2 regions of the Streptosporangium sp. NPDC048047 genome follow, and region 2 is predicted to be linked to the other one. Evidence: riboswitches for the same ligand, from Rfam matches in the RefSeq annotation. Region 2 holds a riboswitch; the other holds the start of a gene.

Region 1 (4,757 bases), on a different contig from region 2:
CCGGCCGGAAGTTGCGGCAGGCGTAGGCGGTGTCGAACCGCAGACCCACGCCGCCGGAGCCGTCGTGGCCGCCGGGACCGGCGGAGGTGTCCCGGGCGTCACGGGTGTCACGGGCCGGGGCACCGGGGGCGCCGCCGTCGGCCCGGCCCCGCGGTCCGGCCTCGGGGGCGGGCGCCCCCGGGCCGCGCCCGTGTCCGTGCCCGCGGTCGTGCGGGGCGTGCGGCGGGCGCGAGAGGCCCCGTGTCTCCCGGTGGCCCGGCCCGCCGCCTCCGGCCCCCGCCTCCGTTCCCGCTTCCGTCCGCGTAGCGGCCTCCGGCGTACGGCGTGCCGCGGCGTGCCGCCGCTCCTCCCCCGGGGCGCGGCCGTCCGGGGTGTCCGCCGCGTCGGCCCGGGGCCGCACCAGGCGTGGTTTCAGCTCGCGGACGACCATGACCCTGCCGGGTTCGGCGGAGGGCGTGCGGGCGGCCTGCGGCGGGTGGACGACCGCGGTGCCGTGCGGGGCGAGCGACGGCGCGGGCTGCGGGGCCGCCACGGCGGAGGGCCGGTCGTCCAGCGGGGACCAGCCGGAGGTCCAGACGCCGAGCCCGGCGGCCGCCAGGAAGGCGCCGATCAGCGCCGGGCGCAGCAGCCGGTCGCGCCGGAGACGCGGACCCGTCCAGGAACGCGGCCGTTCCCCGGCCGGGTGGCGCGGCCGGCCGGCGAGGGCGATGCCGGCGTCCACCAGCGAGCCGTGCATGAACGGGTCTCCGGGGCTCTGCGCCGGACCGTCGTACCGGGCCTCGGGGCGGACCGGCGGACGGGACGGGGACGCGGCGGACCCGGGCGGGCCGCCCGGGGGCCCGCCGTACGGCATGCGACCGCGGGGGCCCGCACCGGAACCGCGCCCGCGGGCCGGACCATGATCATCCTGCATCTCGCCTCCCCGTCGCCGGATCCGATCTCCCCCCAGCCTGCCGAACATCACGGTCCGTACGCGTCAGGTAACGGCGCGCTCTTACGGAGCTGTTACCAAGGGGACACCACGAATCCCTACAGACCGGACGTATGGCCGAGATGCGGCCGCCGTGGCGACCGCCGGGAAGTCCGGTCGCCACGGCGGGCGGCCCGGTTCCCGCCCGGTCCGGGACGGCGAGGCGTCAATTTTTACCATGGGCCCCGATCCCCTGCGGGCAGGGTGGTCCGGCACCCTCCCGATCACCGGCGCGATCCGCTCCGTCGCAGGTCACTTGCCCTTTCCGTGGGGCAACGCATACCTTTTGTCATCGCGGCGCGAAAGCCGCCCCAGCGGCACGAGAGCCGCTCCATCGACCGGACCCGACGCCGTTTCCGTGGCAATGCCCGCCGACGGCGTGCGGACGCCGAATCCGCGCCTTCCCAGCGGAACCGGGGACCCACCTTTTCTGGGGTGAATCGGACGACCTCTCATCGAAGCGTCCGTAGGGCACTTCCATGCCCGAACCCGACAGCTAACCCGGTAGGCGACATGGAAGCAAGGAGCCGACACCCCATGCGCAACCCCCGGATCAGCACGCTCGGAAACCGTCTCGGCCTGGCCCTCGCGGGCACGGTCCTGACCGGCGCCGCCCTCGGCGGCATCGCCCCCGTCACGGCCTCCGCCTCGCCCGCCGGGCAGGTCACGGCAGCCCAGCGCGTCTCCCAGCAGGAGGCGGGCCCGCTCACGTACGGACTGGACGTCTCCAACTACCAGCCCGCCTACGACTGGAGCACCAGCTCCGCCCAGTTCGGCATCATCAAGGCCACCGAGGGCACGACGTTCCGCGACCGCTCCTTCGCCAGGCACTGGAGGGAGCTGGACAAGAAGGGCATCGTGCGCGGGGCCTACCATTTCGGCCACCCGGGCAACGACCCGATCGCCGAGGCCGAGCACTTCCTGTCCGTCGTGGACGCGCAGCCCGCCAGGCGCGGCGACCTGCTCGTCCTGGACCTGGAGGCCACCGACGACCGCTCCGTCGAGCAGGTCAACGCCTGGGCCAAGGCGTGGCTGGCACACGTGAAGGCCAGGACCGGCGTCACGCCGATGTTCTACAGCGGTCTGAACTTCGCCGAGACCTACGGCGCGGGGCTGGAGCAGTACCCGCTGTGGGTGGCCGCCTACGGCCGGGAGAAGGGCGCCGTGACGCCCCCGGCCGGCTGGAAGGCGTGGACGATCCACCAGTACTCGGACTCGCCCATCGACCAGAACGTCTCCGCGCTGAGCCCGGACCAGCTCCGCGCCCTGGGCCGCCGGTCGGCGTGACCGGCGGGCCGACGATGGTGTTGACGCCGCCGGGACCGTAGTAGTCCGAGGCCCGGCCGAGGGCGACGCGCAGTTCGCCGGAACGGTGGGCGGCCAGCAGCGCCTCGGCCATCTCGGCGCGTACCCGGCCCCTGGGGTCGGCGGCGGCGTACGGCAGGTCCTCGGTCAGGGGTCCGTCGGCGGGGCCGTACATGTACAGGTTGTCGGCGAGGACCAGTTTCGCGCCGGCCGCGGCCGCGCCCCGGCGCACCGCGCCGGTCATGCGGGGGAACTCCTCCACCCACCGGTCGTAGGCGGGGGCGGCGCAGTGGTGGACGACCTCGGCCCCGGCGCAGGCGGCCTTGGCGCCCTCGGCGGTGGTCACGTCACCTCGGTGGACCTCGACGCCGTGCGGCTCCGGCACCCGGCCGCTGCGGTTGACCGCGCGGACGCGGTGCCCCCGGGAGACGAGCTCGCGGACCACGGAGCCGCCGATGGCTCCTCCCGCGCCGAGGACGACGTGCAGATCAGATGCAGGGGGGCATGACGCCTTCCCGTTCGCGGATTTCGAAGAAGCGCCATGAAACGGCGTCGCGACACGACTGTCAAACGGGCCACCGGCCCGGCAGGCCCCCGATCCCCGCGGGCGTCGCGCCGGGTTCCGGCCGAGGGGTCAACCGCCGGCCACCAGGGCCACGATGTCCTCGACGCGCACGATCTCGCCGCGCGCTCCCCAGTTGCCCTCCGGAATCTCGTTGATGTGCACCCACGCGGTGGCGGCCTGGGTGAACCGTTCCGGATCCTCGTCGGCGTCCGCGAGCACCCGCGTGACGCGCCGCACGATGTCGCGGCGTTTGCCGTCGTCCATCGAGCCGGCCGGAACCCCCACCCGCACCACGTACTTCGGCTTCTCCCCGGCGGGCAGTCGCCGGCCGCCGACGAACCAGGCGTCGACCTCGTTCACCACCAGCCACGAGATGGACCTGGCCGTCTCGGTGTCCGGGGCGCCCTCGGCGATCATCACCTCCGACACCAGCCGCCCGCCGATCATCTCGCGGCGTTCCTGGTCGAGCGATCCCTTGGGGACGAACAACTCCACGAACGGCATCTGTCAGTCCTTTCATTGAACTCTTGATCCACGAACGTACAGCAGTGAGTTCAATGATTCAACTGACTATGCTGGGGTCATGCAACGGATCAGCTTCGCGGAGATGCACTGCTCGATCGCACAGTCACTGGAGCGCGTGGGCGAGTGGTGGACACTGCTGATCGTGCGGGACATCCATCTGGGCCTGCACCGGTTCGACGACATCGCGGAGAACCTCGGCATCTCCCGCAACCTGCTCACCCGCCGGCTCGAGACGCTGGTCGCCGGCGGCATCGTGGAGCGCCGGGCCTACCAGAAGCGGCCGCCACGGCACGAGTACCACCTCACCGAGGCCGGCCTCGAACTCGTGCCGGTGCTGATGGCCCTGATGGCCTGGGGCGACAAATGGGTGACACCGGCAGGCGGTCCGCCGGTGCGCCTGGTGCACCACGAGTGCGGCGCCGAGTTCACGCCGCGGGTCTGTTGCTCGGAGTGCGGGAAACCGGCGACCACCGCCGACGTGACGGCACTGCCCGGTCCGGGAGCCGCCTCCGGGCCGGGGACCAGGGTGCTGGCCCGGCGCAGCGGCCTCGCGCCCGAGGGGTCATGACCGGCGGGACCGCGGCGCCGTGTCCGCGCGCCGGCGCGACCGCGCCGTGTCGGGCCGATGCCCCCGGCCGGCCCGATCGCGCGCCCTCCCACCCGGACCACCGGGTGGGACGGGCGCCCGCCCTCGGCGGTCAGGCGTCCCAGGTGACCGGGAGGTTCTTCACCCCGAAGATGTCCGCCACCTCCGGGCGCAGCGCGACCTCCTCCGCCGGTACGGCCAGGCGCAACGAGGGGAAGCGGTTCAGCAGCGCGGGGAACGCGACCCGCATCTCGACCCGGGCCAGCTGCTGGCCCAGGCACTGGTGGACGCCGTGGCCGAAGGCCACGTGCCCGCCCTCCCGCCTGCGCAGGTCGAGCACGTGGGGGTCGGTGAAGCGCTCGGGGTCGCGGTTGGCGGCGTGGTTCGACAGGACGACCGTCGTACCGGCCTCGATGATCCGGCCGCCCAGCTCGACGTCCTCCAGCGCCGTCCTCATGAACATCTTGGCGACGGTCAGATACCGCAGCAGCTCCTCCACGGCCCCGTCGGTGAGCGCCGGATCGGCGCGCCACGCGGCGAGCTGCTCCGGGTCGCGCAGCAGTGCGAAGGTGCCCAGCGCCAGCATGTTCGCGGTGGTGTCGAGCCCGGCCGCCAGCAGGATCAGGCTCATCCCCCTCAGCTCCTCGTCGGTCAGGTCGCCGTCGGTGAGGTCGCTGAGCACGTCGTCGGTCGGGGCGGCGCGCTTGGAGGCCACCAGCTCCGCGAGGTAGCCCTGGGTCGCGGTGTAGGCCGCGAACAGGTCCTCGTCGCTCGTCTCCCCGTTGAGGAACTTGTCGATGTTCTCC
Region 2 (4,757 bases):
GGCGACCGGCCCGGCGGCGGGATCACCGCCGCCGGGCCGTGCCGATCGGGACGGGTCAGCCCGCGGCCTTGACGCCGGCCTCGACGAACTTCTGCCACGCCTGGTCGTAGGGCACCGAGCCCTGGTCCATGCCCTCCAGCACCTTCTCCACCGAGGTCTTCACCTGGGCGTGCTTCTCACCCAGGAAGACCGGCTGCAGGTCCTTGACCGAGTCGCCGAAGATCTGGCCGGTGGGAGCGTTGTTGAAGTAGTCGCTCTTCAGGTCCTTGACCGCCGGGTCCTGCTGAGCGGGGATGGAGCTGGGGAAGGCGTTGGCCTCCTGGAAGGCCATGACGTGGCCCTCCTTGCCGGTGAGGTAGTTCAGGACCTCGGCGGCCTCCTTGGGGTGCTTGCTCTGCTTGGTGACCGCCAGGTAGGAGCCGCCCCAGTTGCCCGCGCCGCCGGGCACGCCCGCGATATCCCACTTACCCTTGCCCGCGTCGCCGGCCGCGCCGGAGATGACGCCGACCATCCAGGCCGGGCAGCCCATGACGGCGAAGCCGCCCTTCTGGATGGCGGTGTTCCACTGCGGCTGGAAGGAGGGAAGCTTGGCGGTCAGGCCGGCCTGGCTGAAGCTCTTCACCGTCTCGAACGCGGTCTTGATGGCCGGGTTCGACTCCAGGATGAGCTGGTTGTTCTTGTCGAAGTAGGCGACGTTGCCGTTCTTCGGCGCCTCCTGCGACAGGACCACGTTGTAGAGGGTGTTGGGGCCGTCGAGGAACTTCGGGTCGCCCTTGGCGGTGTTGGCGGCCTGGAACTTCTTGCCGACCTCCATGAACGCGTTCCAGTCCGGCCAGAGCTTACTGACCTCTTCACGCTCGCTCGGGAGACCGGCCTTCTCGAACAGGTCCTTGCGGTAGCACATCGCCATGCCACCGATGTCGGTGCCGAGGGCGAAGAGCTTGCCGTCCTTGTTGATGCCGTTCTCCCACTTGGCGGCGGGGAAGTCGCTCTTGCGCTTGTCCAGGCCGTACTCGGCGAGGTCGGCGAAGAACTGCGGGCGGGCCTTCATGAGGCCCATCGCGCCCTCGTCGATGCCGACCACGTCGGCCGCGCCGCTGCCGGCCTGCAGGCGCTGCAGGAGCTGGGGCAGGAAGACGTCCTCGAACCGGTCGGTCGGGTTCTCGTGCTTGATCTGGATGTTCGGGTGGGACGCGTTCCAGGTCTCGACGGCCTTCTTGTAGCCGAAGTTCGCGCCGCCGCCGAAGGTCTGCACGGTGATGGTCACCGGCTCGGAGGCCGAGCCGCCCGAGGCGGCCGTGTTCTTGGCGGGCTCACTCGAACTACAGGAGGTGACCGCCAGTGCTGCGGCGGTCATCACCACGACGGCGGCGAGCTTGCCGTGTCGCTTGGTGTTCAACATTCCGGACCCCTCTCAGGTGGTCGCCCGAATCGATTGGGAGGTGACATCGCGAACCGGCCCCCGACGAACGCGATCGGCGATGGGTTGCGCGCGGGCAGCTTTTGGGAGCGCTCCCACGAAGACTGGACGATGGGCAACCGGCGCGTCAATATGCCGAAACGTAACCGTTACATCGCGGGTGTTTCAGCTCGGCGAACAGTCGTTAAGGTGACAAACTGTGCGATCGGGCGCTTGGGAGCGCTCCCACCCCAACATGACACGACGCGGCGAACGCTCACCAACCGGGATCATCCAGTGCATCGGGGATCGTCCGGCCCTTCCTCGCGGCGATAAGGTCCCGGCCGGAAAGCCGAAACGGCGACCCGGTCGTGCCGGGTCGCCGTCCGTCGTCCGCCGGTCCTCGCCGCTCCCGGAGGGACGGGAGCGGACGAGGGAAGGGGAGAGGGGAACGGAAGACCGGAGTCGTCCGTCAGCCGTTGTAGGCCGGGTATCCGTAGCCGTCGACCTGGGCGACCGGCCGGACACGCTCCTCGACCTTGCCGTTGCCGGTGTTGCCCTCGATCGTGGTGATCGTGCCGTCGCCGTTGTCCTTCTTGACGAGACCCACGTGGTCGATGGCGTCGATGTCCTTGCTGCCGCCCCAGTCGAAGAAGACCACGGCGCCGGGCTTCGGGGTCTGACCCCAGCGTCCGTTGTCGGCGAACCACTTGGCGTAGCTGACGGTGTAGGCGTCCCAGCCCATGGTGGGCCGGATACCGGCCTGCTCGCCGACCCAGGAGACGAACATCGCGCACCAGGGGGCGTTGGCGTAGTCCTGGATCCTGCCGCCGTCGCGGGCGACGGTCTCCTTCGCGCGCTGGCTGGAGAGGTACCAGGCATGGAACTTGGTGCCGCCGCCGGCGGCGTTCTCCGAGACGCCGATCTGCTGGGCGGCGATGTCGAGGACCTGCTGGGCGCTGACCTTGGGCAGGTTCTGGGCCTGGGTCTCGGACGAGGCCGCGGCGTTCTCGGTGACGGACCCGGCCTGCGGGCCGGAGGCGTGGCTGTCGGCGAGGGCGGGAACGGTGGTCACGGCACCGCCGGCGAGGACGATGGACGCGCCCACGAGGGCGCGGACCAGGCTGTGCTTCCCGGGGGTGAGGCGGTTCTTGGCCATGGGAGAGTTCGGCTCCTTGCGTCGCTTCCATGCCGCCTACCGGGTTAGCTGACGGGTTCGGGCTGGGAAGTGCCCTACGGCGCGCGAACGCGCTGATTCACCCCATGAAGTGGTTCCCCGGTTCCGCGAGAGCCGCGGATTCGGCGGCCGCGCCCATCGACGGAGTGATCCGTCGTGATGATGCGCGGTCGGGCAATGTGTCGACGAGAGATGGGTCTGTGGACCTCGGTACTCATCGCGAACGAGTAGAACGTACGTGCTGCTCCAGGCCGATTGCAAGCTCCCGCATTGCCTTTACTTGGGAAAACGCCGAATATCGGTGATCGCCGGCTTCTCGGTCCGAAGATCGGCGACTTCGGGCCAAAGGCTTTCGCAAAAGCCGCAAACCCTTGCGGCACAGGGATTTCCGCACCGCGGAACCGGCGACGCCCCGGCGCGACGAACGGTTCTTCCCGGCTGAATCGCCCCCTAACGTAGATCTTTTTAAAGGGGGATCGTTTTACCTGTTCAGCGCCTTGCCGGGCGTCACGTCGCCGGGCGCGCGTGCTCGGATGTTCATCCGCGGTTCCCGGCCGCGTAAGGCGTCACGGTTACGGTGAGGCGATCGTGAACGGGTCATCGCCCGGCGTGGAGGAGGGGCGGGACCACGCGCGGGAACAGCCTTCGGCCATCGCCTGGGCGGAGTCCCCCCTGCAACTGCTCTGCGTGGTCGAGGCCTGCCACGCCGGGCTGCTCGGCGCCCCCGTCCGGGTGGTACCCCGTGCCGGCTCGCGCCCGCTGACCGCCACCCGCCGGGAACTGTCCCGCCTCGTCCTTCCCCCGGGGCTGGAACAGGCCGACCCGGCCCCCGGGCCGCCCAGGCCCCGGCGGGGCATCACCTGGGTGATCGGCGACGCCTTCTCCGGCCGGGTCCAGGCCCGCTGGCTCACCGCACTCCCCGGACGGATCGTGGTCGTCGACGACGGGCTGGCCACGATCAGGCTCCTGGAACTGCTCGCCGGGCCCCCCGGCAGGCCGCTGCTACGGGCCCGGGCCACCGCGGGCCCGTCGCGCTCCGTCCTCGGCGCGGCGGCCGGTCTGCGACTGCGCTCGGCCGCCCGGTCGGGCCGGCTGACGGTCTTCACCGCGATGCCCGTCCCGGACGACCTGGCGCGCGCCGTACGCGGCAGGGGAGCCGAACTGGTCGTCCACGACTTCACCTGGCTGCGCGCGCAGCCACTGCGCCGGCCCCGGCCGCAGGAGCCCACGGTCGTCCTCGGCACCTCACTGGTGCGCAACGGCCTGATCCACCGCGACCGCTACCTCACCTGGCTCGCCGGGGTGGGCGCGGCCGGGCCGATGGCCTATTTCCCGCACCGCCGGGAGGACCCCGGCGACCTCGAACGGATCGGCGCGCAGCCCGGCGTCACCGTCTACGACGCCGGGGCCCCCGCCGAGATGACCCTGCGGGGACTGGACGCCGGGCAGCGGGTGCTCAGCCTGCCGTCCACCGCCGTCACCTCGCTACGGGTCCTGCTGGCACCCCGGGGCGTCACCGTGGAGGCGGTGGACGTCCCCGACGACTGGTGGACCGCCCTGGCGGTGCCCTCCCTCCGCTCACACCTGTCGATGTCCGCTCCTCACGACACCGGAGTCAAAAAGTGAAGGTCCTGGCCGTGGCCGACTCGGATTCCTATCTGAAGTGGGCCGCCCACCTGCTCGCGGGCCTTCCCGGCGGCTGTACGGCGGAGCTCGCGGTGATCCGTACCCCCATCGCGCCCTCGCCGGCGCAGATCCGCGCGGCCGTCACCGGGGTGGCCGCCGACCCTCCCGTGCTGTCGGCGCGGGCGCTGCGCCGGGCGGCCGAACGGCTGCGGCCCGACGCGGTGCTGGCCGCCTGCACCGGCCCGGTGGTTGACGTGCTGGTCGGTGAGGTGCTCGCCGGCCTCTCGCCCAGGCCGGTGTTCGTCTCCGGGCTGCCCGGCATCTCCGTCCCCGCCACCGAGAAGGCATGGCTGTTCCGCAGCGGCTGCGACCTGTTCGTCCTGCACAGCGGCCGGGAGGTGGCGGAGTTCACCGAACTCGGCCGGAGGCTGGGCGGCGGCGGCGCGGTCGGCCTGGCCCGGCTGCCGTTCCTGCCCGCGGGGCAGGCCCCGCCCCCCGCCGGGCCGCGCGACCGCGTGGTGTTCGCCGCCCAGGCCAAGGTGCCCAGGCGCAGAG

What was found. Region 2 has a riboswitch for cyclic di-AMP ahead of AB0D67_RS31930 (CHAP domain-containing protein). Riboswitches for the same ligand answer to the same signal wherever they lie in the genome.
Region 1: linked by a shared signal. The riboswitch ahead of AB0D67_RS09605 (GH25 family lysozyme) and the one ahead of AB0D67_RS31930 (CHAP domain-containing protein) in region 2 are both predicted to bind cyclic di-AMP.

The regions. Positions count from the first base shown of each region.
Region 1 covers NZ_JBEZNH010000008.1:53,377-58,133, forward strand. The annotation lists gene AB0D67_RS09600 (hypothetical protein) at 1-736, opposite strand, end outside; cyclic di-AMP (ydaO/yuaA leader) riboswitch at 1,347-1,496, shown strand; gene AB0D67_RS09605 (GH25 family lysozyme) at 1,508-2,257, shown strand; partial or broken gene AB0D67_RS09610 (NAD-dependent epimerase/dehydratase family protein) at 2,298-2,762, opposite strand; gene AB0D67_RS09615 (tautomerase family protein) at 2,910-3,344, opposite strand; gene AB0D67_RS09620 (helix-turn-helix domain-containing protein) at 3,424-3,933, shown strand; gene AB0D67_RS09625 (cytochrome P450) at 4,064-4,757, opposite strand, start outside.
Region 2 covers NZ_JBEZNH010000055.1:18,025-22,781, forward strand. The annotation lists gene AB0D67_RS31925 (ABC transporter substrate-binding protein) at 56-1,402, opposite strand; gene AB0D67_RS31930 (CHAP domain-containing protein) at 1,872-2,558, opposite strand; cyclic di-AMP (ydaO/yuaA leader) riboswitch at 2,577-2,714, opposite strand; gene AB0D67_RS31935 (hypothetical protein) at 3,165-4,202, shown strand; gene AB0D67_RS31940 (DUF6716 putative glycosyltransferase) at 4,214-4,757, shown strand, end outside.